Regions from separate parts of the Paenibacillus sp. EKM206P genome, predicted to be linked through region 1. Evidence: predicted binding sites of a transcription regulator. Region 1 holds the regulator's gene; the other holds the start of a gene.

Region 1 (16,140 bases):
CGTCATCCAGCAACTCTTCACTCGGCTCCGAATAAATGCGAAGCACGTTATTCATCGAATGAAAGGTATGCAATACAGCTTGTAATTCTGCCTGATGTACGACATCTCGTTGCAACAAATGGTTTGCTTCGCTAACCCAATCGAATACAGCAGTAATCGCATCAGGTGTGTTGAAATCATCATTCATTTTTTCGCCAAACTGCTGCAAAATTCCGTCGAGCTTCGTTTGCAGTTCCGTCGATACTCCCTCATTACCTTTCAGCGCATTAGCTAAACGATGCTTCACATTGGCAACTGCATTGGCGATCCGTTCGACACTGTTCTCCGCCTGACTCATAGTCTCTTGGTTGTAGTTTAACGGATTTCGGTAATGCGTCGACAACATAAAATAACGTATAGCCTCAGGCTTGTGATGAGCGCGCAAATCTTTAACTAAAATACCATTACCGAGTGATTTCGACATTTTTTCATTATCTATGCGAATATATCCGTTATGCATCCAGTAGCGGGATAATGGCTTACCTGTAATCACTTCGGATTGTGCGCATTCACATTCATGATGCGGAAATTGCAGATCCTGTCCGCCCCCATGAATATCCAGTGTATCCCCCAAATAATGGCGAGCCATAGCAGAGCATTCGATATGCCAGCCTGGTCGTCCATTTCCCCAAGGGCTCGACCAATGAATTTCGCCCGGCTTCGCTGCCTTCCAGAGTACAAAGTCCTCGGCATTTTCCTTGCGTTCATCCACATTGATACGAATTCCGAACTGAAGCTCTTCCAGATTTTGACCTGACAGTTGTCCGTAATCTTTGAACTTTTTGGTCCGATAGAACACGTCGCCATCATTCTCATAGGCATAGTCTTTGTCTACCAATTCCTTAATAAAATCAATAATCAGATCCATGCTCTCTGTTACACGAGGGTTCATACTGGCAGCAGGAACATTCAATCCTGTCAGATCCTCATGGTAGGCAGCAATAAATTTCTCAGCAACTGCCGAAACATTCATGTCAAGTTCCCGAGCTTTGCGGATTAGTTTATCATCGACATCCGTAAAATTCACCACATAGTTTACATCATAGCCCAAGTACTCCAGGTAGCTACGCACCACATCAAATACAATTACAGGTCGTGCATTGCCAATATGAATGTAATCATACACGGTAGGACCGCATACATACATTTTAACCTTTCCAGGCTCCAGTGGCACAAAAGGCTCCCGACTCCTCGTCATTGTATTATAAATTTGAAGCGGCATTGTTATGTTCCTCCCTCATGAAAATCATTTTTCTAATGTATTCTCTTGGGCCACCTGATGTTTCTGAGCGGATGCCCCATCCTTCAAATCAGACATTTCTGCACGCAAACGTTCTATTTCCCGTTGAAGCTCTCGCATAGAATCCACAACCGGATCAGGCAACTGATGACTAAGTCGGTCTGGACGCCTACCATCCTGTCTGACAACTCGCCCCGGGATGCCCACCACCGTACTGTTTGGTGGAACTTCTTTGAGCACAACCGAGTTAGAGCCAATGTTGGATTGTGCCCCAATCGTGAAAGAGCCTAATATCTTCGCACCAGAGCCGATAACAACATTATTCCCAATGGTCGGATGGCGCTTCCCTTTCTCTTTCCCAGTCCCGCCGAGTGTGACCCCCTGATACAATACGACATCGTCGCCAATCTCACAGGTTTCCCCGATGACAACTCCCATGCCATGGTCAATGAACAGCCGATCTCCGATACGAGCGCCAGGATGAATTTCAATGCCTGTCATAAACCTTGATACCTGGGATATAACACGGGCTAGAGTACACCAGTTTCGCAAATAAAACCAATGTGCGATTCGGTGTGCCCAAAGGGCATGAACACCGGAATACGTAAAAATGACCTCCAGCTTACTCCGGGCGGCCGGATCATTATCCAAAACAGTCTGAATGTCGGATTTGAAATGTCTGAACATGTCGCCCTCCTATTCCCTTCATATCCTTGCCGCATCATCACAACACTTCACGTTCCGCCAATTTTCGCATCCACCAGCACTCTTCGACATTTTTCTATCTATAACGAGTCTGAGTCTGATAAAAAAGAAAAAGCGCCTCCGCAGCCTAAGCTGCAGAGACGCATGAACGTGGTCCCACTCTGCTTTCGAACATATCTGCTGCATAAAAAGCAGATAATCCGTCTTTGGCGTCCTGTAACGGGAACGAATCGGCACGCCCTTGTCACATCAGCATTTGATGCTAATGAGGGTTCGGGCGCACGGCTCCCAGGCGCATTTCCTCCGCAGGTCAACTGGACGGCTCTCAGCCTGGGGTTTCCCCTCGACCGTCCTCTCTGGCAGATGCCCTTATGCAGTGTACTTCTCCTGTTCGCAGCCTTTACACGTAAATATCAATCCGTATCAATGGAGTCATTATAGCGAAAAGACAACAAATTGACAAGAAATATCAGCCTTTAATTTGTGCCTTGAGACGATCCAGTACCTTGTCACGTCCAAGCAAAAAGATAGTTTCATTCAGATCCCGTCCATGCGTTTGGCCTGTAAGAGCCACACGAATCGGCATGAATAATTGTTTCCCCTTAAAACCGGTTTCCTTTTGAACTTCTTTGATCAGCTTAGCCATTTGTGGAGCTGTAAATTCCTCACTCGTTTCAACTTTACCTGCAAAAGCTCTAAGTACCTCAGGAACCTGCTCTTCGGCCAATACAGCTGCTGCTTCAGCATCCAGTTCCAGATGTGAACGGAAAAACAACTCAGACAACGTTACAATATCGGACGCAGATGTCATCTGTTCCTGGTATAAGCGAACAAGGGCCTTAGCCCAATCCAGTTGTTCCGCAGACAGCTCAGTAGGCAACAGCCCCGCTGTCTGGAGATGTGGAATCGCCATGCTGGCAATTCGCTCAGGATCAGCCTTTTTAATATAGTGATTGTTCAAATAAGCAAGCTTATTTGTATCAAACACAGCTGGACTTTTGGACAAACGATTAGGATCGAAAATCGAAATCAGTTGTTCCCGATCATAGATCTCTTCTTCGCCTTCTGGGGACCAACCCAGCAGTGCGATGAAGTTGAATATAGCTTCTGGCAAATAGCCCAACTTGTCATACTGCTCCATAAACTGAATAATGGATTCGTTACGTTTACTGAGCTTTTTGTGATCCTCACCTACAATCAGCGTCATATGACCGAAGCGTGGCGGTTCCCACCCGAGAGCTTCAAAGATCATCAACTGCCGCGGTGTATTGGAAACATGGTCTTCGCCCCGTAGTACATGCGATATTTTCATCAAATAATCGTCAACTGCTACAGCGAAGTTATATGTCGGAATACCGTCTTTTTTGACGATAACAAAATCGCCGCTTTCCTTGGAATTGAACGTAATTTGTCCTTTAACGATATCGTCAAACGTATATTCACGATCTTCCGGTACACGAAAACGAATACTTGGTACACGGCCCTCTGCTTCAAATGCCTGGCACTGTTCTTCTGTTAGATCACGATGTTTTCCAGAATAGCGCGGTGTCTCCCCACGTGCCGTCTGCTCTTCACGCTCGCGCTCCAGCTCTTCTTCAGTGCAGTAACAGCGGTAAGCCAAACCACGATCCAGCAAATCCTGCCAGTATGTTTTATATATGTCCAAGCGTTCAGTCTGACGATAAGGTCCAAACTCTCCTCCCACGTCTACGCTCTCATCCCAGTCCATACCCAACCATTTCAAATATTTAAGTTGGCTTTCTTCTCCGCCCTCAATATTGCGCTTCACATCTGTGTCTTCGATACGAATAATAAATTTCCCACCTTGATTGCGGGCAAACAAATAATTAAATAATGCCGTTCTGGCATTTCCAATGTGCAGATGCCCTGTAGGGCTTGGTGCATAACGTACACGAACTTCCGTGCTCATATAATCTCCTCCAAATTGAATTACTCAAGATGATAGCATTTACTTGATAAGACAGACAACCGATTGAGCCGCGATTCCTTCACCCCGGCCGGGAAACCCGAGTTGCTCTGTCGTGGTCGCCTTGACGTTCACCTGGGATAGCTCCTCTGCTTCCAGCGCCCGAGCGATGACTTCATTCATCTGCGGAATATACGATGCCATTTTGGGCTTTTGTGCGATAATCGTAGAATCGATATTCCCCAAGCGATATCCTCGCTCTTTAGCTAGCCCCCACACATGCTCCAGTAGCTTAAGACTGTCAGCATCCTTAAATTCTGGGTCATTATCCGGAAAATGCTTCCCGATGTCTCCCAAGCCAAGCGCGCCCAGGATAGCATCGCTAATGGCATGCAGCAGTACGTCTGCATCGGAATGGCCCAATAAACCTTTTTCATACGGAATATTCACACCTCCGATGATGCATGGCCTTCCTTCCACCAGCTGGTGGACGTCAAATCCTTGTCCCACTCTGATCATTTGATATCCTCTCCCTCTGTTTTCACCCATAGCGCCGCCATATCCAAATCCTCCGGTGTAGTAATTTTGATGTTCTTGTAGCTGCCTTGAACGACAGTAACCGGAATGCCTAGCCGCTCTATCAGCATAGAATCATCTGTTCCCAAGAATCTCGACTGCTCCGCTTCCTCATAGGCTCGCAGCAGATCGGAAAGACGAAAAGTCTGTGGCGTTTGAATACTCCACAGACTTCGGCGATCCGGCGTTGCTGTAATGATACCATCCCCGTTCACTTGCTTGACCGTATCCTTTACAGGTACTGCCGCTACAGAAGCACCAGTACGCTGGGCTGCCTCAAGGCATGAACGTACAAGCTCAGGTTGAATGAGTGGACGCACACCATCATGCACCATCACCCAATCCGCTTGTAAGTGGCGCAGACCGCGATAGACCGAATGCTGGCGTTCACTGCCACCAGCCACCACCCGTACATTTTTACCGATTTTGTATTGATGAATCCAATCTCGGCAGCGTTCCACATCTGCTGTCCCAGTCACCATCACCATTTCATCCACTTCGGGCATAGCTGCGAATATTTCAAGTGTATGTATGAAGATGGGCTTGTCCCGCAAAAGCAGAAATTGCTTGCTCTCCTGCGTCCCCATACGGGAGCCGCGCCCTGCTGCCACAATGACAACTCCTACCCGATTGTTCATTCAAATAACTCCTGCCCTGATCGCACTTGGACGATCCGTATGATAACACATCTACTTCATCATACCGCGTTTATTGAGCTTTTTCCAATAATTTCGGTTTGGCAAAGATCATACGTCCGGCCGAGGTCTGAAGTACACTCGTGACCAGCACCTCCATAAGAGAGCCAATATAGTCACGTCCGCCTTCCACAACAATCATCGTACCATCATCCAGATAGGCTACACCCTGCCCATGCTCCTTGCCGTCTTTAATAATCTGCACCATAATTTCCTCACCGGGCAGTACGACAGGCTTCACTGCATTCGCCAAATCGTTAATATTCAGCACTGATACACCTTGCAGTTCGCATACTTTATTCAGGTTAAAATCGTTAGTTACAACTTTACCCTGTAACACCTTTGCCAGCTTGACCAACTTACTGTCAACCTCTGAAATTTCCTCAAAATCACCTTCGTAAATGAGCACATTCACATCCAGCTCTTTTTGGATTTTATTCAAAATATCCAGGCCCCGTCGTCCACGATTACGCTTAAGTAAATCTGATGAATCTGCAATATGCTGAAGCTCCTCTAACACAAATTCAGGAATCACAATCGTTCCTTCAATAAAACCTGTCTTGCAGATATCTGCAATACGCCCATCTATAATGACGCTGGTGTCCAAAATTTTATGTTCCTCCAGCTTGCGTTCTTCTGCACCCGTTCCCCGACCAAAAAAGCCAGAACTCCAAAAGGATGACAGCTCGTCCCGCTTTTCTAGTCCAACCATCAATCCCACATATCCACATATCACGGTAACAGCCGTCTGGATAAGTTGACCCGGGGCCCCCAACCATGAAAAAAGCGGATAGACTGCTAAGGAAAGTATCAATCCCACCGCTAAACCAATCACACCTGCCATCATCTCGTTCATCGGAATTCGTACCAAGCCTTCAATGCCCTGTTGCAACCGGTTCGCCACGGATGCTCCTGCGAATGAGCACCCGGCCATAAATAACACTGCTCCCGCCATCATCCAAACAACCATTCCCGGTAAAGACCCATCACTCAACCATTCTGGCATCCACGATACAATGCCCCCTACCCGCTGGTATAACGTATAGCCAAACCATGCTCCGCACAATCCTGTAAAAGTTAAAATAGCCTTTCTCCACATTGAATCTCTATACCTCCTTTATTTTCTTTTCATTAGTCTGCTATTTATTGGATACATAGCATTTCTCTTACCAGTATGATCCATTTCCCACATAACTAACCCTGTGTTTTCACTTTTTATGCATAAAAAAAGCATTTATCTCCTTGAAATAATTCAAGGAAATAAATGCTTATACTTGCTTGATACTACCGCTGTGAATGACGATATTGATCGTCCTGTTCTTCCTGACTGGAACGATCCCGATCACGCCCACGTCTGCGTGATAGTTTACGAATGTTCAGCTTCATACCATACAATGCATACAGCACCAGTGGCACAAAAATCAGCTTCGACAGCTGGTCAGGGAATTTAACAGCCAACACCACCGCTGCAATTACGACCCATGGAGCCACCCAAATTGCTTTTTTCGGGAGGCCAACCTTTTTAAAATTTGGATATTTCATGGAGCTGACCATCAAATAAGAGACCAGCAACATGGCAATCGACATGTATAACAAAGAAATATCGTTATGGAATAAGGACAAAGTGGCTAATACGCCACCTGCTGCCGGAATTGGTAGACCCGTAAAATAACCTGGTACACCAGGACGTACGTTAAATCGAGCCAAACGCAACGCTCCGCACATCGGGAAAATGGCAGTAACCGTCCAAGCGAGAGCCGAATTCGCATCATGAAAAGCAACCATGTACATAATAACTGCGGGAGCAACACCAAAAGATATCATATCTGATAAGGAGTCCAGTTCTTTACCGAATTCGCTTTGGGCATTCAGGACCCGGGCCATTCTTCCATCCAGTCCGTCCAACAACATGGCGACAATAACCATAATAGCGGCAAGACTGTATTTTCCGTCTACAGCCAATAAAATGGCGATCATTCCGAGAAACAAGTTACCTAAGGTACACAAGTTCGGAATTGATTTGGTAATCATCTCTTCACCTCAATGTATGAATTGTTCCATTATAATCCTTTCACTGTATTACATTTACATTTGCCTGTCAATGAAAACTTGTTCCTGCAAACGTTTAAGACCTTCTTTAATCGTACGCGCACGAACCTCTCCAATACCATCCACTTCATCCAGTTCTTCTATCGTTGCTGTGATGACATGTGGAAAACGTCCAAACCGCTCTACCAGATTATGAATAATCACATTCGGTAAACGCGGTATCTTGTTCAGTACCCGATAGCCGCGTGCAGCAATATACTCCTCTGATGTCGCAGCTGAAGAAGGGTAGCCTAGTAAACGTACAATATGATTCACATCCAACAATTCGTCGTCCGTAGAACGTTTGAGTCCCAATATAATTTCACGAATCTTTTCGTCGCTATCGTCTTTGGCATAATCCTTATACAACAACCATGCTTCTTCCTCAATATTGCTGACAAGCTCTTCCATCTGCATACTAATTAGACGGCCCTCATTTCCGAGCTCGTTAATAAATCGTTTGATCTCCATTTTGATGCGCAGCACCATTTCGATCCGTTGGATGACATTAACGACCTCCGGCATGGTAACCAGCTCTTCAAATTCAGATGCTGTCAAATTCGTAGAGGCTTGCCCCAACACAGATCTATATTTTTCTAACGTCTGAATAGCCTGATTGGCTTTCGTTAAAATAACCCCGATTTCCTTGAGCGCATACCGTAATGTCCCCTGATACAAGGTAATAATATTACGCCGCTGGGAAATAGACACAACTAATTTGCCAGTCTGCTTTGCAACTCGTTCTGCTGTCCGGTGCCGAATTCCTGTTTCAATTGAAGAAATGGAGGAGTCCGGAATCAGTTGCGTATTGGCATATAAAATTCGTTTTAAATCCTCGCTTAATATGATTGCGCCGTCCATTTTAGCCAACTCATATAAATAGTTCGGTGAAAAATCACAATTGATGGAGAAACCGCCATCCACGACTTCCATAACTTCTGGGCTATAGCCAACGACCAGAAGAGCACCCGTTTTGGCACGCAAAACGTTTTCCAACCCGTCGCGAAAGGGAGTTCCCGGTGCCACAAGCCGCAGCAAATCGTTCATTTTATCCAGTTGGCTCGCTTCTTTCATTCTCAATGCCCCCTAATCTAATGCGGCTGCTAGTGCATCTGCCACCGTTCCTACTCCTATAATTTGTATCCCTTTCGGATGTGTCCAACCCTTCAAGCTTTTCTCCGGCATGATCACCCGTTTGAAACCTAGTTTCTCCGCTTCTCGTACTCGCTGTTCTGCTCGGGATACCGCGCGCACCTCACCTGTCAGTCCCACCTCGCCAAAAATCACATCATACGGCTTTGTAGGAGCATCTCTAAAGCTGGAAGCAATACTCACAGCTATAGCCAAATCTACCGCCGGTTCATCCAACTTTACACCTCCGGCTACGTTGAGATAAGCGTCCTGGTTTTGCAAAAACATGCCCATCCGCTTTTCTAGCACGGCTATGATTAATCCCATTCGATGATGATCGACTCCTGTGCCCATCCGGCGTGGAGATGGAAAATGCGTAGCTGCAATCAATGCTTGCAGTTCAACCAATACAGGCCGGGTTCCTTCCATACTGGCTACAACAGTAGAACCCGCCACCCCTAGTGGGCGTTCAGACAGAAACAACTCGGAAGGATTGGATACCTCACGCAAACCGCTTTCAGCCATTTCAAAAATACCAATTTCATTTGTAGAACCAAAACGATTTTTAACTGCACGCAAAAGCCGATACGTATGATGACGCTCTCCTTCAAAATAAAGCACACAATCAACCATATGTTCCAACAAACGCGGACCTGCAATGGCACCTTCCTTGGTCACATGCCCTACCAGTACCGTAGCAATACCTAGCCCCTTGGCAATTCGCATAAAGCGTGAAGTACATTCCCGCACCTGAGCCACACTACCTGGTGCACTCGTCACCTCAGGCAAATATACAGTCTGTATCGAGTCGATGACCAAAAACTCCGGCTTCAAGCTGTCCACCGCTTCTTCAATCGTCTCCAAATTCGTCTCACATAATACGTATAGGCTGGGGGACAAGGCACCGAGTCGATCTGCACGTAGTTTCGTTTGACGGACAGATTCCTCACCAGACACGTACAGCACCTTTAAACCAGTTAAAGCCAGCTCATTAGATGTTTGCAGCATAAGCGTAGATTTACCGATTCCCGGATCACCGCCCACCAAAACGAGTGAACCCGGCACCACACCTCCACCGAGTACTCGATTCAATTCGCCAATTCCCGTCAAAATTCGTGTTTCTTTGCCACTCTCCACCTCTATAATAGGGAGTGGCTTGTCTTTTGTGCTATGAGTAAGAAGGGAAGACCCCATTCCTTGAGTTTTTACAACGCTTTCCGTTTCTTCGACCATGGAATTCCATGCCTGGCATCCAGGACATTTTCCGTACCATTTGGGCGATTCATATCCACATTCCGTACAGGAAAACTTAGTTTTCACTTTAGCCATACTTTGTTCCTTGGCTCCTTATTGACGACGATGATGTCAAATTTATGTTCATACAGCCCAGAAAGAGCTGTAACAATAAAAGTTTACCATTGAAGCTTGGCGGACGTAAAGCAATATCACAAACTTTCCCAAAGCATTTACCCAACCTTTTCACCGTGTTTTATACACAAAAAGGGTGTCTTCGCAATAGCTTTCCAGCCTGCGAGACACCCTTTTCTACTATTTATTTAGTAAACTGCCTTAGGACTTGGCAGATACATTATCCTTTTTCGTTACAGTCAATGCACCGTTCTCCTCATCAATGAAGAGAGAGTCACCTTTAGTGATGTTGCCAGTCAATAGTTCCTCGGACAGGCGATCTTCAATATGCTTCTGGATTGCACGACGCAATGGACGCGCACCATACGCTGGATCAAAGCCTTCCTTGGCAAGGAATTTTTTAGCATTGTCTGTCAACTCGAAGTCCACTTCATACTCATTCAGGCGCTTACGCAGCTCCTCAGACATGAGTGACACAATTTCAGCAATATGTTTTTCTTCGAGAGAATGGAAAACGATAATTTCATCAATCCGGTTCAAGAACTCAGGACGGAAACTTTTCTTCAATTCATCCATCACTTTGCCCTTCATATTATCGTAATCCGCTCCAGCGTCCACTACAGCTGTAAAACCAAGCGTGGAGTTACGTTTAATCGCCTGTGCACCAACATTTGATGTTAGGATGATGAGTGTATTACGGAAATCAACGACACGACCTTTGGAATCTGTCAGACGACCATCTTCCAGTACTTGCAGAAGAATATTGAATACTTCTGGGTGTGCTTTTTCAATTTCATCCAGCAATACAACAGAGTAAGGCTTACGGCGTACCTTCTCGGTCAGTTGACCGCCTTCCTCATATCCAACGTACCCTGGAGGCGCTCCTACCAGACGAGACGTTGAGTGTTTCTCCATATATTCAGACATATCAATACGGATAACCGCATTTTCATCTCCAAACATGGATTCAGCCAAGGCGCGTGCCAACTCTGTTTTACCAACCCCAGTTGGACCGAGGAAAATAAAGGACCCAATTGGACGCTTCGGATCTTTCAGTCCGGCACGTGCCCGGCGAATCGCCCGGCTTACTGCCTTAACTGCTTCGTCCTGTCCAATTACCCGCTCATGCAGCAACTCTTCCATATTCAACAAGCGGTGTGTTTCTTCCTCTTTCAGCTTGCTGACTGGAACACCTGTCCAGATTGCAACGACTTGAGCGATATCCTCTGGGGTAACTTCAGAATCTGTACGCCCCTGTTGTTCTTTCCATTGGTTTTTCGTCACGTCTAGCTCTTCGCGGATTTTTTGCTCTGTATCGCGCAACGCTGCCGCTTTTTCAAACTCCTGACTTTGTACCGCTGAATCCTTTTCTTTACGGATATCTTCCAGACGGTTTTCCAGCTGTTTCAGGTTTGGCGGTACAGTGTAAGAATTCAGCCTTACTTTGGAGCCCGCTTCATCAATAAGATCAATAGCCTTATCTGGAAGGAAGCGGTCGGTGATATAACGATCTGACAATTTTACGGCCGCTTCAATAGCTTCATCTGTGATCTTTACACGGTGATGCGCTTCGTAACGGTCACGCAGACCATACAAGATTTGAATCGCCTCTTCTGGAGAAGGTTGATCCACTGTAATGGGTTGAAAGCGACGCTCCAAAGCAGCATCTTTCTCAATATATTTGCGGTATTCATCCAGCGTGGTCGCACCGATGCATTGCAGCTCGCCACGTGCTAGAGCAGGTTTCAGGATGTTGGACGCATCAATTGCGCCTTCCGCTCCACCAGCACCAATCAGCGTATGCAGCTCATCAATGAACAACACGATATTACCCGCTTGACGAATCTCGTCCATAATTTTTTTCAAACGATCCTCGAATTCGCCACGATACTTGGTGCCTGCTACCACAGAGCCCATATCCAGTGTCATTACGCGCTTGTCGCGCAATGTTTCGGGAATCTCATTCGCTATGATTTTTTGAGCCAATCCTTCGGCAATCGCCGTTTTACCTACCCCAGGCTCACCAATCAGAACCGGATTGTTCTTTGTACGGCGGCTGAGCACCTGAATTACGCGTTCAATTTCCTTGCTACGCCCAATAACAGGGTCCAGGTTGTTTTCCTTCGCAGATGCCGTCAGATCGCGTGCCAGACTGTCCAGGGTTGGCGTGCTGACATTAGCTGGAGCACCGTGATGGCTGGAAACAGCCTCGCTGCTGCCGAGCAATTGAAGCACTTGCTGACGCGCTTTGTTCAGACTGATGCCCAGGTTGTTCAGTACGCGTGCTGCTACGCCTTCGCCTTCACGAATAAGACCAAGCAAAATATGTTCTGTACCTACATAGGTATGGCCCAGTTTGCGGGCTTCATCCATAGACAGTTCGATGACTTTTTTGGCACGTGGAGTATAGGCAATGTTCGTCGGTTGCTCTTGACCGCGTCCAATCAACGTTTCCACTTCATCCTGGATTTTTTCCAGTCCCAGGCCCAAACCGATTAAGGCTTTCGCTGCTATTCCTTCACCTTCACGAATGAGGCCTAGCAAAATGTGCTCTGTACCAATGTTGTTGTGTCCCAATCGAACTGCTTCTTCCTGAGCCAAAGCAAGCACTTTCTGTGCACGTTCCGTAAATCTTCCAAACATCATATATCCTGCACCTCCACAGTGTGTATTTCAGATCATTTTATATATTAAAGGGTTGTGCCTAATTTTTGCCGGATCAGCTTCGCCCGGTACATATCGCGCTCTTCGGTATTCATTTTATCCCCAAAGCTTTTTTGCAGGAACCCGGGTTGTGTCATCACATTCAGCTCATTCATCGCTGCGGTGGAAGGACGCTCCAAAATCCCCAAATCTACGCCAAGACGTACATCAGACAGCCGCTGTGCAGCCTCCTTGGAATCCAATACTGCTGCATACGACAAAATACCGAATGAACGCATCACCCGATCTGTAATTCGCAGCATAGATTCATTCATTAGCCTTTCTCTGGCAGAACGCTCGTGCTCAATAATTTGTAGCACCACGCCATGTAGATTCTCAATAATCTCCGCTTCGGTTTGTCCCAGTGTAATCTGATTAGACACCTGAAACAAATTTCCGACCGCTTCGCTGCCTTCACCGTAAATGCCGCGAACTGTAAGACCTACCTGTGAAACAGCAGACAATATACGATTGATTTGATGAGTCATGACTAATGCGGGCAAATGCATCATCACCGAAGCTCTCATACCTGTGCCGACATTCGTTGGACAACTGGTTAGAAAACCTCTCCGATCATCAAATGCATAATCAACATGCGCTTCAAATGCATCATCAATAACCATAGCGCGTTCCCAAGCTTCTCTAACCTGACATCCCGGATATAAGCACTGGATACGCAGATGATCCTCTTCGTTTATCATAACACTAACCGATTCATCATCGCTAATTAAGACAGCACCGTTACGAGATTCGTTCGCCAAATTAGGACTAATCAAATGCTTCTCAACCAGCACCTTCTTGTCGATCTCATCCAACTCGGATATTTTCAACGTATGAAAAGTACCAAAACCGCCTAAATCATCATACTGAAGGATATCCGTCAAGCGCTGAAGTGCTTCTGCCGACTGCTGATTGGTAGCAAGCATGGGAAAAGGCAGATGCTGCAAGTTACGCGCAATTCTTACCCGGCTGCTAATGACAATCTCCGAATCCGCAGCATCACCACGCATCCAGTCACTTAGCGGCTTCTCCGTAAACCGAATATTGGGCATTACGCATCCCTCCTACTCTTCACAAACTTTACTCTTCAGTCATTTCTTTTTCAAGCTCTCTGATTTGATCCCTAAGCTCAGCAGCTGATTCAAACTCTTCCTGTACAATATGCTGTTGCATCTCTTTTTTCAAATCGTCAATTTGCCGTTTAACCTTCAGTCGGCCACCAGTGCGAACCGGAACTTTACCAACATGATTCGTACTGCCATGCACACGCTTGAACAGAGGGTCCAGACGATTATCAAAATATTGATAGCACGACGGGCATCCGAAACGTCCCAGCTTACTAAACTGTGCATAGGTCATGCCACAATCCTTGCATTGCAGGTTCTGCGGACCACTGTGGCCTGGAGACTGGCTCTTTGTACTGGAGTCAAAATCCAACATCCCCGACAGCAAGCTATGAATTGAAAAGCCGTTAGGTGTTCCAGGGATCATCTCCCCTTTTTCCTTCGCACACGTCTCACAAATATGAAACTCTGTCTTTTCGCCATTCACAATTTTGGTGAAATGCAAAGTTGCCGGCCGCATATTACATTCTTGGCACAGCATAAAAGCACCTCCTTCAATGTCAGGATTTAATACCCACCCTACATCCAAACATTAGTCTCTATTCACACACTATTTGGTCGCCAGCAACGAGATCAGCATAGCCTTAAGCAATCTTGCTCGCAGTTGATCACGATAGGGAAGCTTCAGTAATAATGTATCCCTCGATAAAGCAGCCTTCATTAGATTAGCTTCCCTTTTGCTTAAAAAATGGGCTTCCTCTAACTGATAAATCAGTCCTTCTGCTGCTGATTGGCTAATTTCCTCCCCGATGCTCTGATGAAGATGTGTATGGATGGCATGCTGTGCGGGTAGCTGAATTCGCTGAATACGAATGTAGCCTCCACCACCGCGTTTACTTTCCACCACATAGCCTTTTTCCAGCGTAAACCGGGTGCTAATTACATAATTAATTTGCGACGGCACGCAGGAAAAGCGGTCAGCCAGATCATTACGCTGAATCTCCACTAAACCTTGGGGACTTTCCAGCAATATACTCTTCAAATATTGTTCAATAATATCGGAAACATTGCGCATTTCATCATCCTCCACTAACGGAAACGCAAGTATTCAAGTACATTTCACGCTCCACAGAGTCCGCCGTATATTGAACTTAACCAAACGGTAAAGTCACGAATCTAAGCTGTATTGAGGCTATTGCCTGTTCTACATCCATTGAAATGTACCGTTTTGTCTCTAGTGTGGCCTTTATTTGCGATTAATCATACACTTCTCTTATGTTCATAAGAGTCAGCTCCTAACTATACGCAAATCATTTCAATTCTCGTTTGCTTCTTTACTATCGAAATTACTTCATACGGCCAATCCATCAGCATAATACTTCTACAGCATCACACTAGGTTTGATTGACTTTGACTTTCTTTGACTATATTCACATTATAGCACATTATTCATTTTTGCCAAGGGGTCAATACCATTTTTCGCAATCTAATTATGTTTTATACAATACCATAAAAAAACTCTTCCCATTACAGAAAGAGTTTTGAAAATAATGATAACCACACAAGTTATATTCTCTGAAAGATGAGCTTAAAAGATCTAAATAGGCCTTTATCAGAAAAAATCTAATAAAAACGTTTGATTTACTGGTATTACGCGTTTAAGGGCAGACACAGACTCACTACTCCCTTCAATCCGCTCCCACTTATACAGATCATCAGCCTGCTGATAGCCAAGCATCAGAGTCGTCAGTGACTGAATCCCAAGTTTCAAGTTAGCTACTATGGCGTTTTCAGATGAATTGCTTATATCCACTCTCTCCAGATGTCCTTGCCCCTCCGTAGTAATCGTTAATCTCCATAATCCATCATTCCATGGAGCATACCGATCTGTCAGATTTAAGGTTAAACTTGTTTCCTCTTCAAGCTGTTCAAAAGGGTATCTTTCTACAAAAGCAGCTGCATCCACAATACGTCCCATAAAATAAGGCACAGTTTCCTGTTGAATCCGTGGATCATCGAGTAAAAATGGCAAATTGTCATCTGCTGGAACGTAAATAAATTTACCTTTGGCTATCATTGAGTCATGATTTGCAAAATAAGTCCATAAAGCCCGACGAACCGTCTCATTTTCATATACCAACTCATCACAATTCAACTGTTTATCTTCAATTTTGTATAGTGCATATCCTTGCGGAATGCCTGTTTCTGAGTAATATACCGCAGTTCGATAGTTCTCATTTAAAATCCGCTCTTGCCACCATTCCTTATCTCGTACCAGCGTGCCATTATAACGAGATGCATACGCTTGATACACTTGGTCCAGTTCTGAAATATCCTTGATATCGCGTTTGACTGTACCTTCTGTTTTAAGTTTTGCAGGGAATTTATCAATGGGAATGACGTATTTTTTGTACTCTGTATACGTTTCCCATCCAAATTTACGGTAGAAGGCAAAGGAGAATGGATGCAAAAAAGAAAGGCTTTGTCCCGCAGACTTCATCTCTTCAAGTGCATGCGTCAATAAACGTGATACCATGCCTCCGCGACGCTTTTCTGGCCACGTCGCCACACCAGCAATGCCCCCCATATCAAAAACCTGACCAT
Region 2 (16,140 bases), on a different contig from region 1:
GGTGTATGCTTCTGTTGTTGCGCAAGCTTCCGCTACTTCACGAGTACCACCAGCGAAAGGTTCGATTTCAAATACGCCCATTGGTCCGTTCCATACAACCAGTTTGGAGTTTTTGATCACATCTGCATAGATTTTACGTGTTTTTGGTCCGATGTCCACGCCTTCCCAAGCTGCAGGAATGCCGTCGATATCCACAATATCTGTGTTCGCCGTAGCGCTGAAATCGTCAGACACAACAATATCCACCGGAAGATAGAAGTTTTTGCCGAGTTTCTTCGCTTTTTCGATAAATCCAAGAGCTACGTCCAGTTTGGATTCATCCAGCAAAGATTGACCCACTTCATAACCTTGAGCTTTGAAGAATGTATAAGTCAAACCGCCACCAATGATTACGTTATCTGCAATGTTCAGCAGGTTGTCGATCACGTCGATTTTGTCTTTTACTTTGGAACCGCCGATAATGGCTGTAAAAGGACGATCTGGATTCGACAGAGCTTTACCAATAACAGACAATTCTTTTTCCATCAGCAGGCCGGAAACAGCCGGAAGAATATGAGCGATACCTTCAGTGGAAGCATGAGCACGGTGTGCTGCGCCGAATGCGTCATTCACGAAAACGTCAGCCAATTCAGCAAATTGCTTCGCCAACTCAGGATCATTCTTTTCTTCTCCTGCATAGAAACGTACATTTTCAAGCAACAGCACGTCGCCGTTTTGCAGTTCAGCCACTTTCGCTTTAACAGCTTCGCCTACTGCTTCGTCCACTTTAACTACTGGCTTTTTCAGCAGTTCAGACAAACGTACACCAACAGGAGTCAGACGCATGGATTCAACAACCTGACCTTTTGGACGTCCAAAGTGACTCGCCAAAATAACTTTTGCACCTTTTTCAATCAGGTAATTAATCGTTGGCAAGGTTTCACGAATACGCTTGTCATCTGTAATTTTACCGTCTTCGACCGGAACGTTAAAATCTACACGAACAAACACCCGTTTTCCATTCAGTTCTATATCACGTACGCTCTTTTTATTCATCTCCATATTCCTCCGCACCCTTATAATTTTACGAAACAGGAATTTAAGGCACATTTTGATATATAAAGAGCGGAAACAATAACCTGTTTCCGCTCTATGATGTTGCTAATAAGGAAGTTCTTATTTAGCCAGTTTAGCGAAGTATTCCAACGTGCGGATCAATTGTGCAGTGTAGGACATTTCATTGTCATACCAAGCTACAGTTTTCACCAGTTGTTTGTCGCCAACAGTCAGAACTTTAGTTTGAGTTGCATCAAACAAAGAACCGAAAGTAAGACCTTTGATGTCGGAAGAAACGATTTGATCTTCAGTGTATCCATAAGTTTCAGGATCGGAAGCTTCTTTCATCGCTGCGTTGATTTCTTCAGCAGTTACGTTTTTCTCCAGAACTGTTACCAACTCAGTCAGGGAACCTGTAGGTACTGGAACACGTTGAGCCGCGCCATCCAATTTACCTTTCAACTCAGGGATAACCAAACCGATTGCTTTAGCAGCACCAGTTGTGTTAGGAATGATGTTTTCAGCTGCTGCACGAGCACGACGGAAGTCACCTTTAGCATGTGGAGCATCCAAAGTGTTTTGGTCGCCAGTGTAAGCATGAATTGTAGTCATCAAACCTTCAACGATACCAAATTTATCTTGCAGTGTTTTAGCCATAGGAGCCAGGCAGTTCGTTGTGCAAGAAGCACCAGAGATTACAGTTTCAGTTCCATCCAGAATTTCATGGTTTACGTTGTAAACGACAGTTTTCATGTCGCCAGTAGCTGGAGCGGAGATAACAACTTTTTTAGCGCCGCCTTTCAAATGTTTCTCAGCAGCTTCTTTAGTTGTGAAGAAACCTGTGCATTCCAGAACGATGTCTACACCCAGGTCTCCCCAAGGCAGTTCTTCAGGGTTGCGGTTAGCCAAAACTTTAACTTCTTTACCGTTTACTTTGAAGAAGCCATCATGTACTTCTACTTGTCCTTGGAAATTACCTTGTGTTGTATCATATTTCAACAAATGTGCCAACATTTTGGAATCTGTCAAGTCATTGATTGCTACTACTTCAATACCTTCCACGTTTTGAATCCGACGGAAAGCAAGGCGTCCAATACGTCCGAAACCATTAATACCAACTTTAACTGTCATGAGTGAGTTCCTCCCAAAGTTCGTTTAGTTTAGTTTTATATATTCAAGACAGACCCGAAAGCCTGTCAAGACAACACGATTCATAAATCCTATATTAATCATTTAAATAACGACTTACAATCTCAACAGCAGCGCCTTCGTCGGTGACCAGAATGTCTTCTTGCCCGAAACGCAGTACCGCATGAATAGCGGCCGCCTTGTTCTTGCCTCCAGCTACACCTAGAACCGTATCGGTACGCCTAATGTCCTCCAATCGGAGTCCAAGCGTCAGCATTCTGTGAACAACGACGCCATCTTCGTTAAAATAATAACCAAACGATTCGGCTACCGCCCCTTCACTGCTGATCTGGGCAAAGGTTTCGGGATCAAGTTTACGTCTATGTGCCATCGCTATGGCGTTGCCTATCCCGTGAATGATGATACGACTCTCGCGAATCAGGCTCAATATATCCTGAATGTTCGTATCTTCAAGCAAGGAGTTGTAAGCATGATTGCTGAGCAAATCCGGTACATGGAGCAGACGGTATTGAGCGCCGACCTTGCGAGCCATTGTGGAAGCAATTGTGTTGGCCTGCATTTCCATGCTTTCTCCCAAACCCCCGCGTGCCGGTACAAACCACCCACCCTTAAGGGGGCCATTAGAAGGCAATGCCAGTTGTTCCGCCACGTCTGCAATCGTCGTGCCACCTGTTACAGCGACCACATCCTCGTCGTCCATAACACTTAGCAACGCTTTTGCTCCAGCGCGCCCCAGCTCCTGCTTTGTTAACGGAGAAACATCCGAATCCCCTGGAACGACAACCACCTTTCTCAAACCATAGGCTTGACGAATCTGGTCCTCCAATTGGGACAGGCCGAACAAGTTGTTCGCAATCGGCTCCAGCTGTTCCAGCAGATCCAGTCCTGCTTTGCTCACCTTCATGCCTACACTCTCAATCTCAATTAGCCCCTGAGCTTTAAGAAGATCGGTTTCGGCGCGCAACACGCGCTCGGTCATGTTCAGTGAAGCTGCCAGTGTTCGGCGTCCAACAACATCGGACAGCATAATCTGATGCAGGATCGTGTACCTTTTTTTCAAAACATCCATGAGGTCGGGCAGAAGCTGCTTCTGTATTTCTAATATCTTTCGCATGCTTTCCACTCCCGCACACTTCTAAGTTCTGTCTCTAATGCTCTATCTCTAACTGGTCTTAAAACGTCCCGGGATAACTTTTTAAGTCCCACGTATATCTTAACCAATATTTGCTCCATATGCAAGTCTATCTGAACCTATATTTCTCAACCATTTGTCTGAATATGCGCATTTAATAAAAGCTTGCAATTCACTGCTGTATATCATATAATCATCTTTGTTTCCAATTAGCTGTTTAATTAGTTAGTTGTTTGCATTGAATCAACTATGCGCCCGTGGTCCAACGGATATGACGTAGGCCTCCGGAGCCTGAGATCGAGGTTCGATTCCTCGCGGGCGCGCCATTTTAAATGAACGCTTAAATGCTTCTATATAATGTTTTAACCAATAAGAGCGCTGAGGGCTCTTTTTTTTAATCATTAGTTTGACTTTCTTTGACTTTTTGTTTGAAATTGTTTATCATGTGGTTAATACGGTAACAGTTTATAAATAAGGGACGTGTACTCGGCATGTCCACCAAATCCACTAACGATATTTAAGGGAGGTTTTTTGACGTGAGCTATGTTCCTATGGTAGTAGAACAAAGTAACCGCGGCGAACGCGCCTATGACATTTATTCCAGACTGTTAAAGGATCGCATTATTTTGTTAGGCTCGGACGTCAATGACGTTGTAGCCAACTCTATAATTGCGCAAATGCTGTTTTTGGCTGCCGAAGATCCTGAAAAAGATATTCACTTGTATATTAACAGTCCTGGCGGTTCCATTACAGCTGGTATGGCCATTTTCGATACGATGCAATACATTAAACCTGATGTATCTACGATTTGTGTAGGTATGGCGGCTTCCATGGGCGCGTTCTTGCTGAATGCAGGCGCCAAAGGTAAACGTTTCGCTTTGCCAAACAGTGAAATTATGATTCACCAACCTCTGGGTGGTGCACAAGGCCAGGCAACGGATATCGAAATCCGCGCACGCCGCATTCTGAAAATGCGTGATAAACTGAACCGCATTCTCGCAGATCGCACAGGCCAACCACTGGAACGTATTGAAAAAGATACAGACCGTGACTACTTCATGTCTGCTGATGATGCCAAAGAATACGGTATTATTGATAAAGTGCTAACTAGCTCCTCTCCAGAAGGTGTATAAGAGAAAAAATTTGCCTCTCGATAGCTGGTAAATGAAAAAGCTGCTCCGGATGTTATTATCCGGTAGGCAGCTTTTTTGCTTTATTGTTTTTTAGAGTATAGACAGTCCAACTTACTCATTTCTACTATTAAATCTGTCCCGCAAAAGGCTTTCCGCCTTGAGGCAGCAGTTGACCGAACGAGTAGGTAAACTCCGGAATTCCATACGCGTATGGCGCATAATCATACAAATCAAACACGATTGTTACTCCACTGTTCGTCACATAAAAATTCTGATCTGCCGCCAACTCTTTAAATTTACCGAATCCTTCACCAGCCTGAAGCGCATCGATTTTTTTCTTCAAATCAGCATTGAGGAACTTTTTGTAATTTGGATTCGCCTTCAATACGTCAGACAACTGCAGCAGTTTACCATCAGCGAGCGAGAACGTATATCCTTTACGTACCGTCATTCCATGTGCGCCACCCATATACGAGTAATCCTGCATAATCACACTTAGAATACCGTCCTTGTTATAGGCAATTGCAAAATCATTTTCGAAATCATACGGTCTTTCTGTTGTAGCCTCTCCCTCAGCCATTATCTTTTTGCCTGCTGCCAATATACCCTCTGCATGCTTTTTAAGCACATGGTTAATGGCTTGCTCTGCCTCAGGATTCAGCTGGCTGCCGCTGATTTGCGGATACTTAACTTTGTAAGATACCTTCGCATTACTCGAAGCTGGAAGTGTTTGAGACGCAATTGTGATCGGGTTTAGCTGACTTTTACTTAGCGTTACTGTCTTCTGAGCTGCGTTCCATTGAGCATCTATGCCTAGATAGTCTTTCAACAGACTCATAGGAATGTATAGCTTCCCAGCGATCTGTTTGGCATCCATACTACGTGTATTGATTCCATTGACGTTGACGTAGGCATCCGAGGAAGAAGCCATAATGTAAAGTTTATTGTACCCGCTACCTACGGTATATGTCGTTGCTTTCGCATCATAGCTTACTGGAATCCCCAAGCTGTCACGCAGTGCGGCCACCGGAATCATTGTACTCCCGTTCACTTGAACACCTTTAGCGGGCAACGTTTTACCATTCCATTGGATAGTGATTCCTGGTTGCTGTGTTGCCGCTTGCTGCTGTTTAATCGATGCTGCCTGGATATATGAAACGGGGACAGCTGCGACTCCTGCTAAAATCCCTGCTGCCAGCAGTGCTGAACCCCATTTTTTCGTATGCTTATTCATATTAAGTATTCCTCCTGTTATTATTTCTGTATTGTCTATGTGTAAATAATCACTTTACTTATTATATCTATACCCCATTGTATGTAGTTTACAATCTGTACACTCCCCGATTTCAATCTGTACACCTAGTAACCCTTAGCTATGACAGACTCATTACAAAAAGGTTTCGGTATACAAAAAAAGCCAGCAAGCCAGCCTGCGCATGATGCAGGCCGCTTGTGGCTTCGTTTGATGATCTATATTAGTTCATTTCGTATTGAGCCGACACCTGAACTTTCACTGTTACTTGCCCCGATTGTATGTCTGTCCCGCTACCTGCTAAATCCATGAGCGATTTTGACATGGCATTTTCACGTTGTGTAAAGACTTGTGCTTCTCCGCCATCTACCGTCACATTCACAAGAGCACCTAATCCGCGTTTGGCCGCTTTAGCTACAGCACTGGCTTTAGATTGTGCGCTTCCCAATGCTTTAGTAATGGCTTCTTCCTCATAAGTCGAAGGATCTTCCACCGAAAAACGAACATTATCTACGTTATTGGCTCCGGACTTGGTCGCCTCATCCAACAACTGACCTATTTTATCCAAATCGCGGTATTTAACGGAAAGTGTATGGTTGGCAGTGTAGCCTTTGAGCTTCTGCCCTTCTTTTTCGTTATAGGTGTAGTTAGGCTGTACATAAAACTGGCTGGTCTGAATGTCATCTCCGCTGATGCTCCACTTTTCTTTCAGCAGTTGTGTAACCTTGTTCAATTTTGTAGCATTAGCTTTTTGAGCAGCGGCTGCCGTATTCCCTTCCGATTGTACACCGATAGAGAGATAAGCAATATTGGGCTTTGCCAATACTTCCCCGCTTCCAATCACATTAATTACACCGTTTACCGTCGAAGCTGTTGACGCAGCATAAGCACGCTCTGCCCCTGTCCATAATCCTCCTGCTACTCCCCCTGCTATTAATGCACCTGTGAGAACTGCTGTGGCTACTGTTTTTGTCCAAAGTCTCATTGAATTCAACCTCTTTCTAGTAAATGTTTGTACCTTCCAGACGGAAAAGACGGAAAAAGGTTGCAGCCAAGCGTACAAATTTCCGAAACAGAGCATGACCACGAGGATTTTCATTATTTATAGTTTGAACTTAATACGGCCTCTATATCCAATAAATCCACAATAAAACAGTTAGCTGAGGAGTGTTCGAAGGATTTTTTTCTGGATATAAAAAAAGCCCCAAAGGGGCTTTTCACTAAGATCATACACTATATTACAAGCAATTCTTTGTTTATTGATTTTCCAGCTCTACCTTACTAACCAGACTTACTAAAGCGTTTACAGCCTGTTCGGCATCCGCACCTTCAGCACTAATATTGATTTCAGTACCTGTGCTGATGGCAAGACTCATAATACCCATGATGCTCTTGGCATTAACCTTTTTGTCATCTTTTTCCACAAAAATCTCAGATGAATATTTATTCGCTTCCTGTACGAACAACGCAGCAGGTCTGGCGTGCAGTCCTGTTTTCAAACGTACGACTACCGGATGTTTTGACATGTCAGCTTACCCCCTCATCAAATAAATCTGGACACTACTTACTCCATTTTATTTATCACATTATAACATTAACCCGGGACAGACACTAGAAAAAAAACTAAAAAAACTGGGGCTAAAAGCCCCACCAACATTCTTTTTACGGAATCAGGCCATTTTCGCCCCTGATTTTGTCAGCCATCTCATCAATTTTGCGAAGCCGATGATTTACACCCGATTTACTCACGACCCCTTTGAGCATTTCCCCGACTTCTTTCAAATTCAAATCGGGATGAGCGAGCCGAACTTCTGCCACTTCACGCAGTTTATCCGGCAAGGTCTCCAAGCCAACTTCTCTCTCCAGCAACTTAATATTCTCAATTTGCCGGACAGCAGCTCCAATTGTCTTGTTCAAATTAGCCGTTTCACAATTGACAATACGATTCACGGAATTGCGCATATCGCGCATAATGCGTACATCTTCAAATTTGAACAAGGCTTGATGCGCCCCAATGATGCTAAGCAGCTCAATGATCTTCTCGCCTTCCTTGATGTAGAGAATAAAACCTTTTTTTCGCTCAATACAGCGAGCATTTAGATGAAACTCATTCGCAAGATCAACGAGTGCCTGACAATGCTCCTCATACATCGAGGAAATTTCAAGGTGGTAAGATGATCCTTCAGGATTGTTGACAGAGCCACCTGCCATAAAGGCGCCCCGTAAATAAGCTCTCTTACAACAGTTTTTCCGAACAATATCCCGATTAATCCCGTCAGTGAACAAGAAACCTTCTGAGACGATATAAAGATCCTTTAGCAGTTGTTGCACATCATTAGGAATACGGACAATGTACACATTATTTTTTTTCAAGCGCATTTTTTTCCGTACAAGCAGTTCGATATGAAGTTGAAAATGCTTCTTGATCAAGGAGTAAATCCGCCTTGCAATCGCGGCATTTTCTGTGGACACGTCCAATATCACCCTTTTATTCGACAGTTGTACGGATCCGAGCATACGTATGAGCGCAGATAGTTCCGCTTTCTCACAGCAGGACTGGCTTTCAATCATCGTAAGCTCTTTTTTCGTTTGTGCCGCAAAGGACAAGGGACTCACCTCCTTCTTAATATCCAGTTTTGTACCAATTGGTAAATATGCTGGCTCAATTTGTCTGCATCATGCCGTAAATACGTGCGGAACAGAACTAATGTATCTGCCACCACTTTATATCCCCGGTCGGTCAGCTCGCCCATGTCTACTTGAACTGGCTTGGCTCCCTGCTCGGCATACATTTCCTGTACTTGGGGTGGAATTTCTCCGTTATTTACAATGACATAGTCGAAGAGATGATGCCCTACATGCTCAAAAATAGCTTGCAGATGGTCTCCTACTGTATAGCCATCGGTTTCACCAGGCTGGGTCATAACGTTACAGACAAATATTTTGATAGCGTCTGATTTCACTACAGCTTCAGCGAGTTTAGGTACAAGCAAATTCGGTAATATGCTGGTATATAGACTGCCGGGGCCAATCAAAATCGCATCAGCTTCATTAATGGCCTCTACAGCCTCAGGCAACGGCTCCACGTGAGTCGGTTCAAGAAAGACGCGTTTGATTCGTCCGCCCGCTTCTGGGATCTTGGACTCTCCGGTAATCACCGTGCCATCCTCCATTTCGGCGCTTAGCACAACGCCTTCCTCGGCTGCTGGCAGCACACGTCCCCGGACAGCAAATACACGGCTAAGCTCACGCACCGCCGTTACAAAATCTCCCGATATATCGGTCATCGCTGCTAAAATCAGATTGCCCAGACTATGGCCTGACAATCCTGATCCCGCACCGAAACGGTATTTCAGCATATCTGACATCACTGGTTCCACGTCAGCCAAGGCAGTCAGCACATTGCGAATATCCCCTGGGGGGGGCATCTGCAGCTCACTGCGCAAAATCCCGGAACTTCCGCCATCGTCAGCGACTGTAACAATAGCCGTAATATCTAGCGGCTTTTGCTTTAAGCCCCGCAGCATGACGGACAAGCCGGTTCCGCCGCCCATAACAACTATACGTGGGCGCTCCCGTTGTGATCCGGTCTCTTTCATGATTTCACCTCATTAATGCCGGTCCCGATCAGCATCCCGATGCGAAACAGAAACAGATTCTGTCTCGCTGGCACCCAGCATTTTTCCTAAATACTCCGATATTGCAACAGAACGATGCTTACCGCCAGTACAGCCAATGCCGATAATGACCTGGCTTTTGCCTTCTTTGCGATATTGCGGAATCAAAAAGTGTAACATATCCAGCAACTTGGTCAAGAATGCCTGAGTCTCGGGCCATTTCATGACATAATCATATACATCGCTATCCTGTCCAGTGTGGGGACGTAGTTGATCCACATAGTGGGGATTAGGCAGGAAGCGCACATCGAATATAAGATCGGCATCAATGGGAATACCATACTTGAAGCCAAAAGAAGTAATGTTCACGGAAAGCATACTGCTCTCCAGATGAGAAAATCGTGAAATAATCCTTGCCTTTAAAGTTGCAGGCTTCATCACACTTGTGTCAATAACCTGTGTAGCCGAGCTTTTTAGTTCTTCCAACATCTTGCGCTCCAAACGAATCCCATCCAAAGGCATGCCGTCTGGAGCCAGCGGATGACGTCTACGGCTTTCCTTATACCGCTGTACGAGAACGCCGTCATTAGCATTTAAGAATAAAATTTCACAATGAATCGTAAAATGATCTTTAATATAATTCAAAGATTCCGACAAGGCAGTAAAAAATTCTCGTCCGCGTAAATCAATTACGAGTGCCACCTTGCCTATTTTACCGTTCGACTGCTCAATCAACTCGGCAAATTTGGGAATCAGTACAGGGGGCAAATTATCAACGCAGAAGAAGCCCAAGTCTTCCAGGCTCTGAACCGCAATGGTCTTCCCTGCGCCTGACATCCCCGTAATAATAATGAGCGTTGCCCACGGCGCAGCATTTTTTAGGTTGTCTGTCATATGGACTTCCCTCTCCTTTTGCTTCTTCGCTCTATGCCAGTACCCGTATTATCAATACCTGTGGATCAGGAGCGTAGCAGCAACCCTGCAGCCCCTACTATACCTGCGTCATTGCCTAACACTGCTGGTACGATATATACACCCTTTTGAAGCGGTTCAGGTGCCAGCTTGGCGTATACGCGACGCATCTCTTCAAATAAAAAGTCGCCTGCTTTAGAAACACCGCCGCCTATAATAAACAACTCTGGATTAAGCACAGCGGCAACCGCTGCCATGGATTTCCCCAAATAAAAGGCAGCCCGGTTCACGATACGCAGCGCAACCTCATCTCCAGCTTTAGCAGCATCAAATACTTCCTTGGCAGCAATTTGATCTTCCAGCGCCAGAGAGGTCCGGTCGCCACGTTCCACAGCGTCCTTGGCCATACGAATGATGCCTGTTGCTGAAGATACAGTTTCCAAGCAACCCATTTTGCCACACCCACACTGAATAGCCTCCAGATCAGGTACGACACTGATATGGCCAATTTCTCCGGCCATGCCCGAAGAACCTTGGTATATTTTACCGTTTATAATAATACCGCCACCTACTCCTGTTCCCAGGGTATAGCATACGCAGTTTTCTATGCCTTTGCCTGCACCAGCCCAAGCCTCACCCAGCGCAGCAACATTCGCATCGTTGTCTATTTTCACAGGCTTGCCAATCCGGTTCTCTAGGAGCGCACGGATCGGTACGTCACGAAAGCCAATATTAGGAGCGAGGACAATAATACCATCACGAACATTCGTAAAACCTGCAACGCCTGCACCGACACCCTTTAGTTGATCCCACTCATAAGGAGATTGCTCAACAATATGCCGCACATATTTTTCGATATTACCGATGACAACGTCTACACCTTTATCGGTTTCGGTTGGTCCCTCATATGTGTGCAAAAGCTGTCCGTTTTCATTACAAATGCCGACTTTAATCGCGGTACCGCCCAAATCGACACCTACATAGATACTTTCAGACATGTTCCAAGCCACCTTTATGTTTACTTAAAAACCTGGTATGAAATATATGCTTACAATTCCTACTTCATAATAGTAATCCTACGTTCCAACTATAATTGAAGCCCCCGTTACGGTCAAGGACACTTCCTTGTCGAAAAGTGTACGATTAGCGGAACTTTTCACCTCATGCACCCATAAAAAGGAGAAAGCCTGTGCAAACGCAGCAGGCTTTCTCTTCCTGAACAAAAGATGTGGCATAACAGAGGTTTCCTTCGCTCTCCCGTTAGCCTTTTTGTGTACTATAGACACGCTTTTATTGATCCAGTGTTTCGCTCCAGTCGTGAACAGCACTGCCTTCGAGATATTTCTCGCAGTCCATAGCCGCCATACAGCCCGTTCCCGCAGCCGTAATCGCTTGACGGTAACGATTATCCTGTACGTCCCCACAGGCAAAAACTCCGGGGATGTTCGTTTCCGTTGTGCCTGGCTTCACTACAATATAGCCGTGTTCATCCGTATGGATTTGTCCGTTCAGGAAACCTGTATTCGGTGTATGCCCGATGGCTACGAACACGCCATCTACCTCAATCAGCTCATCCTGATTGGTCTCATTATTGTGTACCTTCAAACCCTTTAAACCAGATTCTCCCGTCACAACTTCCAGAGGAGTCCGGTTTAATGCCCAATGTACTTTTTCGTTCTCACGCGCGCGATCTTGCATAATTTTGGATGCCCGCAACTCATCGCGACGATGGACCAAGGTTACACTGGAAGCAAAACGGGTCAAGAAGCTCGCTTCCTCCATGGCTGAATCGCCACCGCCAACCACGACAATCTTTTTCCCGCGGAAAAAGAAGCCATCGCAAGTTGCGCAAGTGCTGACTCCGCGACCTACATTGTCCTGCTCACCCGGAATACCAAGATATTTGGCGGACGCACCTGTAGCAATAATGACCGACTCCGCCTCAATGATGCCTTTACCCTCTACCTTCACTTTAAAAGGACGTTTGCTAAAATCCACTTCCTCTACCCAACCGGAAGTAAATTCAGCGCCAAAACGTTCAGCCTGCTTGCGCATATTATCCATCAGTTCAGGCCCGAGGATACCTTGCTCAAAACCCGGAAAATTTTCAATTTCGGTCGTTGTAGTAAGCTGCCCACCGGGCTGCATCCCTTCAATGATCAGCGGATTCATGTTAGCACGTGCCAAATAAATAGCCGCTGTGTAGCCTGCAGGACCTGTACCAATAATTATGGATTTATACATACGTTTGTTGCCTCCTTTAAGTGATGTTTGGAGCAGGTCTCAGACCTGCTTTTTAAACGTGGAGAGCGGCTGCTTCAGCTTCTGTTTGATACCACACACGCTGTCAATCTGGCGTGCATAGCGGCTTACGGTCGATACGGAAATACCATAGCGATCGGCTACTTCCTGATAGGTGACTGAATGATGATGCATTTTGGCAGTCAAATATTCCAGCGCCGCTGCCCATCCCTCAGTATGCTGAACCATCGGAACTTCCGGGGCAAGCCGATCCAAATACTCCAGCCACAGCGATCTCAAGTCGTGCTGCATGACCGGATCGGATGGCTTGCTCATAACGGTCAGTACCTTATCCAGCACTGCCTGCCATTGTGGATCAACCGGGGAGGCAGATACATCACCTTCAATTGTATGAGGATCGTTCTCAACCTCCAACTGATCAGAACGTTCCGTTTCCGGGTACATTTTCTGCTCACCCTGCTCCGCCAGCTCTTGCAATACTTGCAAGGCACGGCGTTTCAGCTCATCCTCCTGGTCCGGGTCTTCTACGAAGGACTCCAGTGCCTGACGCACCTCATCATCACCGATCAAGCTTAACGCCTGAATGACCTGAAGCTGAGTCGCCCGGTCCCCGTGGCGCAAGGCCCAGAAGAAGGATGACCGGATTAGCGGGTCCTTCTTCATGCTGTCAGGCACCTGGTCAGCACCAAACTTCTCCCACATGCGGAATTGCTCCTCAAACGGGAGATGATAATGATAGCTGAGCACTTGCAGCGGTGTACCCTCCTGCTGGAGTTCCTCCAGTCGGGACAGGAAAAACCGCGGAACTTCCGAGGAAGCATCCTGCTTTTGCAAATGACTCCACAACCGCCGTGCTTCCGCATATCTTCCCGTATTGCTGGCAGCTACCGCCGTGTAATGGTACAAAGAAGCGTCCGCATTGTTCTCTCCATCGCCATGAAGCAACCTGCGGAAATGTCTGTAGGCCTCCTCATGGCGTCCGAGAATGCCCATAGTGGTCGCCAGCTTGAATACCTGCTCCTCCTGAAACGGTATAGTGACCGCCAAAGTCTGCACCAGACGATCCAATTCCGGGCCGCCGCCCTCGTGCTGATAAAAGATCGCCAAGTTGCACAATGCGTGTAAATTCCCCGGCTCATCCTCCAACACTTGAATAATGGTAGCCTTAGCATTTTGGAACAATCCCATGTAGTAATACGCTAACGCCAGATTATTTCGCGCAGCGAACATATCCGGTTGTTCCTCTGAAATTTGCTTGAGCAACTGGGCTGCCTGAGCAAATTTCCCCTCCTCCAGCAGGACACGAGCCTGATCATGCTCTACTACTCCCTGCCGGGCCTTAATGCGGTTCAGCTTCGTTGGACGGTCCAGCTCATAATAGAGCAGCTCCATCATTTCCTCCGCTTCATCAAGAAACTGGCCTTCTTCGTCCTCCTCCAGGTACGTGACCAATGCTTTCTCCGCTTCTTCAAACTGCTCCATATTAGCGTAATTATTCGCCATATAGAAATAACACTCTGTCATCGACGAGTCTACGTCACTCAGAACAGAGGACAGGATCTCATTCGAACCTGCATAATCCCCCATCTCTGATAATATACCCGCCATATTGCAATGATTCACCGGATTATCCGGTTCATATTCAACGGCTTTGCGAAAATATTTCAATGCCTTGTCATAATGATTGCGATCAAGCGAGCGCACAGCTTTCTCAAAAAAGAAAGATGCGTCGAAACGCAAAGCAATAATCTTAGGGCTAGGTTCCGATACTCGCAGATGTTTCCCTTTCATAAATAACCAAGGCACCTCCTTTAAAAGTAACTGACATGTTCATACCCTTCAGTATACCACAACTTCAAAACGACTTGACAGTCGATCCTACCTCATTCCAAAAAACGGATATATGCTCGTATACAATAGATATATATACAAGAATACGCTAAATAGCCGAGCGCTTTTCCCTGTATACATAGGGAGCGTTCGGCTAGCCACTGGATATGATACTTAGACCCAATAAACGTAATAATTAAAGCGTCAGCGGCACCGGCGAGCGCTCGCGATGCTGAAATACGGCAAGCTCGCGATAGCCGACTTCATATAGAAGCGCGCGTGCCTTCTCCAAGTGCTCGGACAGCTTCGCCGGATCATGGGCATCCGATCCTACGGTCAGCGGGATGCCTAGCGAAAAAGCTTCGTCCAGCATGCGGCGGCTCGGGAACATCTCAGCACAGGGCTTCGAAAGCCCTGATGCATTCAGTTCCATCGCCCGACCGCTGCGGGCAACGGCTGAGAGTGCGGAGCGCTCCAGTTCACGCAGCTCCTCCATTTCCTCCGGCTTCGGATGATAGCCGAAGCGCTTAATGACATCCAAATGCCCCATGATGTCATACAAACCGGTAGCTGCCGCCTTAGAAACCGCATTATAATACGTGCGGTACACCTCAAGCACATTTTTGCCTTCCCAATGGTGTACCTGACGGAAGTCCGTGATATCCCATTCACCTAGAAAATGGACGGAACCAATCACATAATCCCAGGGATACGCGGTGATGATATCTTCGATTTCTCGTTCCCAGCCCTCAATGTAGTCGCCTTCCAAGCCAACACGAATATCAATTTGCTCTTTAAAACGTTCCTTCAGTTCCAAACATTCTTCCACGTATCGGGGCAGCTCCTCCATAGGCATCGCCATTTCCGGGTAATAGTCAGCCGGTTTTACATGCAGTAGTGGCATGTGATCGGACAAGCCGAGCTGATCCAGCCCCAGCCGAATTCCCTGCTGTACATACTCTTCCAGACTCCCTATGGCATGCCCACAGCGGGCGTGATGCGTATGATAGTCAATTTTCATGCGATCCTCCCTCTTTCAACACTACAACAAATCGTACTAATCACGACGAGGTCGTTCATGACGGCGATTCAGCTCAGCCAGCACGTGATCTAGCGGTAGCTTGCGCTCCTGCAACAGCACCAGCAGGTGATAAATCAGGTCGCTAACCTCCAGGCGCAGTTCATCATTATCTTTATTTTTGGCGGCAATGATCGTCTCGGATGCTTCTTCGCCAACCTTTTTCAAGATTTTGTCTACACCTTTATCAAAAAGATAGGTCGTATAGGCCCCTTCAGGACGTGTCTCTTCGCGCTCCTTAATAATCGCCTCCAGCTGGGCAAGTACCTCAAAGCGGTCTGCTGAAGCATTGGAAATATCATCGGTTTGATTTACCAGCGTGTGGTCTCCTGCATTTCCTGCAACAGGTGCTACAGCCGTCCCTGGCGCGGAAATATCACGGAAAAAGCAGCTCGTTGCTCCTGTATGACAGGCAGGACCGTTCGGAATGACACGTATCAACAGAGCATCACCGTCACAATCCAACTGGATGGAAGTGATTTTTTGCGTATTCCCTGAAGTAGCCCCCTTGTGCCACAGCTCCTGTCTGGAACGAGACCAGAACCAGGTCTCTCCCGACTCCAAAGACAGTTTCAGCGACTCGCGGTTCATGTAGGCCAGCGTAAGCACCTGAAGGGTGGCATCATCCTGCACAATCGCCGAGACAAGACCCACCTCATTCCAGCGGACATTATCCAGTATCTGCTCCAGAGATAGCTGTTGGTTCAATTCGTTGCTCATCGTATCTCCACTCCTCTGCG

The links. The regulator CtsR, encoded in region 1, represses protease genes until heat stress. The targets are predictions, from matches to a motif close to ATGGTCAATAAAGGTCAAACA.
Region 2: the regulator CtsR is predicted to act here: its motif matches at 3,720-3,740, upstream of clpP (ATP-dependent Clp endopeptidase proteolytic subunit ClpP).

What each region holds. Positions count from the first base shown of each region.
Region 1 is NZ_JAAMNQ010000020.1:425-16,564, reverse strand. It holds gene cysS (cysteine--tRNA ligase) at 1-1,261, opposite strand, end outside; gene cysE (serine O-acetyltransferase) at 1,286-1,966, opposite strand; gene gltX (glutamate--tRNA ligase) at 2,454-3,914, opposite strand; gene ispF (2-C-methyl-D-erythritol 2,4-cyclodiphosphate synthase) at 3,954-4,430, opposite strand; gene ispD (2-C-methyl-D-erythritol 4-phosphate cytidylyltransferase) at 4,427-5,125, opposite strand; gene G9G53_RS24525 (PIN/TRAM domain-containing protein) at 5,196-6,281, opposite strand; gene pssA (CDP-diacylglycerol--serine O-phosphatidyltransferase) at 6,467-7,213, opposite strand; gene disA (DNA integrity scanning diadenylate cyclase DisA) at 7,268-8,344, opposite strand; gene radA (DNA repair protein RadA) at 8,357-9,730, opposite strand; gene clpC (ATP-dependent protease ATP-binding subunit ClpC) at 9,971-12,415, opposite strand; gene G9G53_RS24500 (protein arginine kinase) at 12,460-13,524, opposite strand; gene G9G53_RS24495 (UvrB/UvrC motif-containing protein) at 13,553-14,077, opposite strand; gene G9G53_RS24490 (CtsR family transcriptional regulator) at 14,147-14,611, opposite strand; gene G9G53_RS24485 (GNAT family N-acetyltransferase) at 15,149-16,140, opposite strand, start outside.
Region 2 is NZ_JAAMNQ010000008.1:189,315-205,454, forward strand. It holds gene G9G53_RS17525 (phosphoglycerate kinase) at 1-1,035, opposite strand, end outside; gene gap (type I glyceraldehyde-3-phosphate dehydrogenase) at 1,156-2,166, opposite strand; gene G9G53_RS17535 (sugar-binding transcriptional regulator) at 2,261-3,298, opposite strand; tRNA gene G9G53_RS17540 (tRNA-Arg) at 3,568-3,642, shown strand; gene clpP (ATP-dependent Clp endopeptidase proteolytic subunit ClpP) at 3,853-4,449, shown strand; gene G9G53_RS17550 (PdaC/SigV domain-containing protein) at 4,577-5,683, opposite strand; gene G9G53_RS17555 (SIMPL domain-containing protein) at 5,925-6,686, opposite strand; gene G9G53_RS17560 (HPr family phosphocarrier protein) at 6,958-7,227, opposite strand; gene whiA (DNA-binding protein WhiA) at 7,364-8,308, opposite strand; gene G9G53_RS17570 (gluconeogenesis factor YvcK family protein) at 8,314-9,300, opposite strand; gene rapZ (RNase adapter RapZ) at 9,313-10,212, opposite strand; gene G9G53_RS17580 (ROK family glucokinase) at 10,278-11,228, opposite strand; gene trxB (thioredoxin-disulfide reductase) at 11,521-12,474, opposite strand; gene G9G53_RS17590 (tetratricopeptide repeat protein) at 12,514-14,283, opposite strand; gene hisJ (histidinol-phosphatase HisJ) at 14,519-15,343, opposite strand; gene hisIE (bifunctional phosphoribosyl-AMP cyclohydrolase/phosphoribosyl-ATP diphosphatase HisIE) at 15,380-16,120, opposite strand; gene hisF (imidazole glycerol phosphate synthase subunit HisF) at 16,117-16,140, opposite strand, start outside.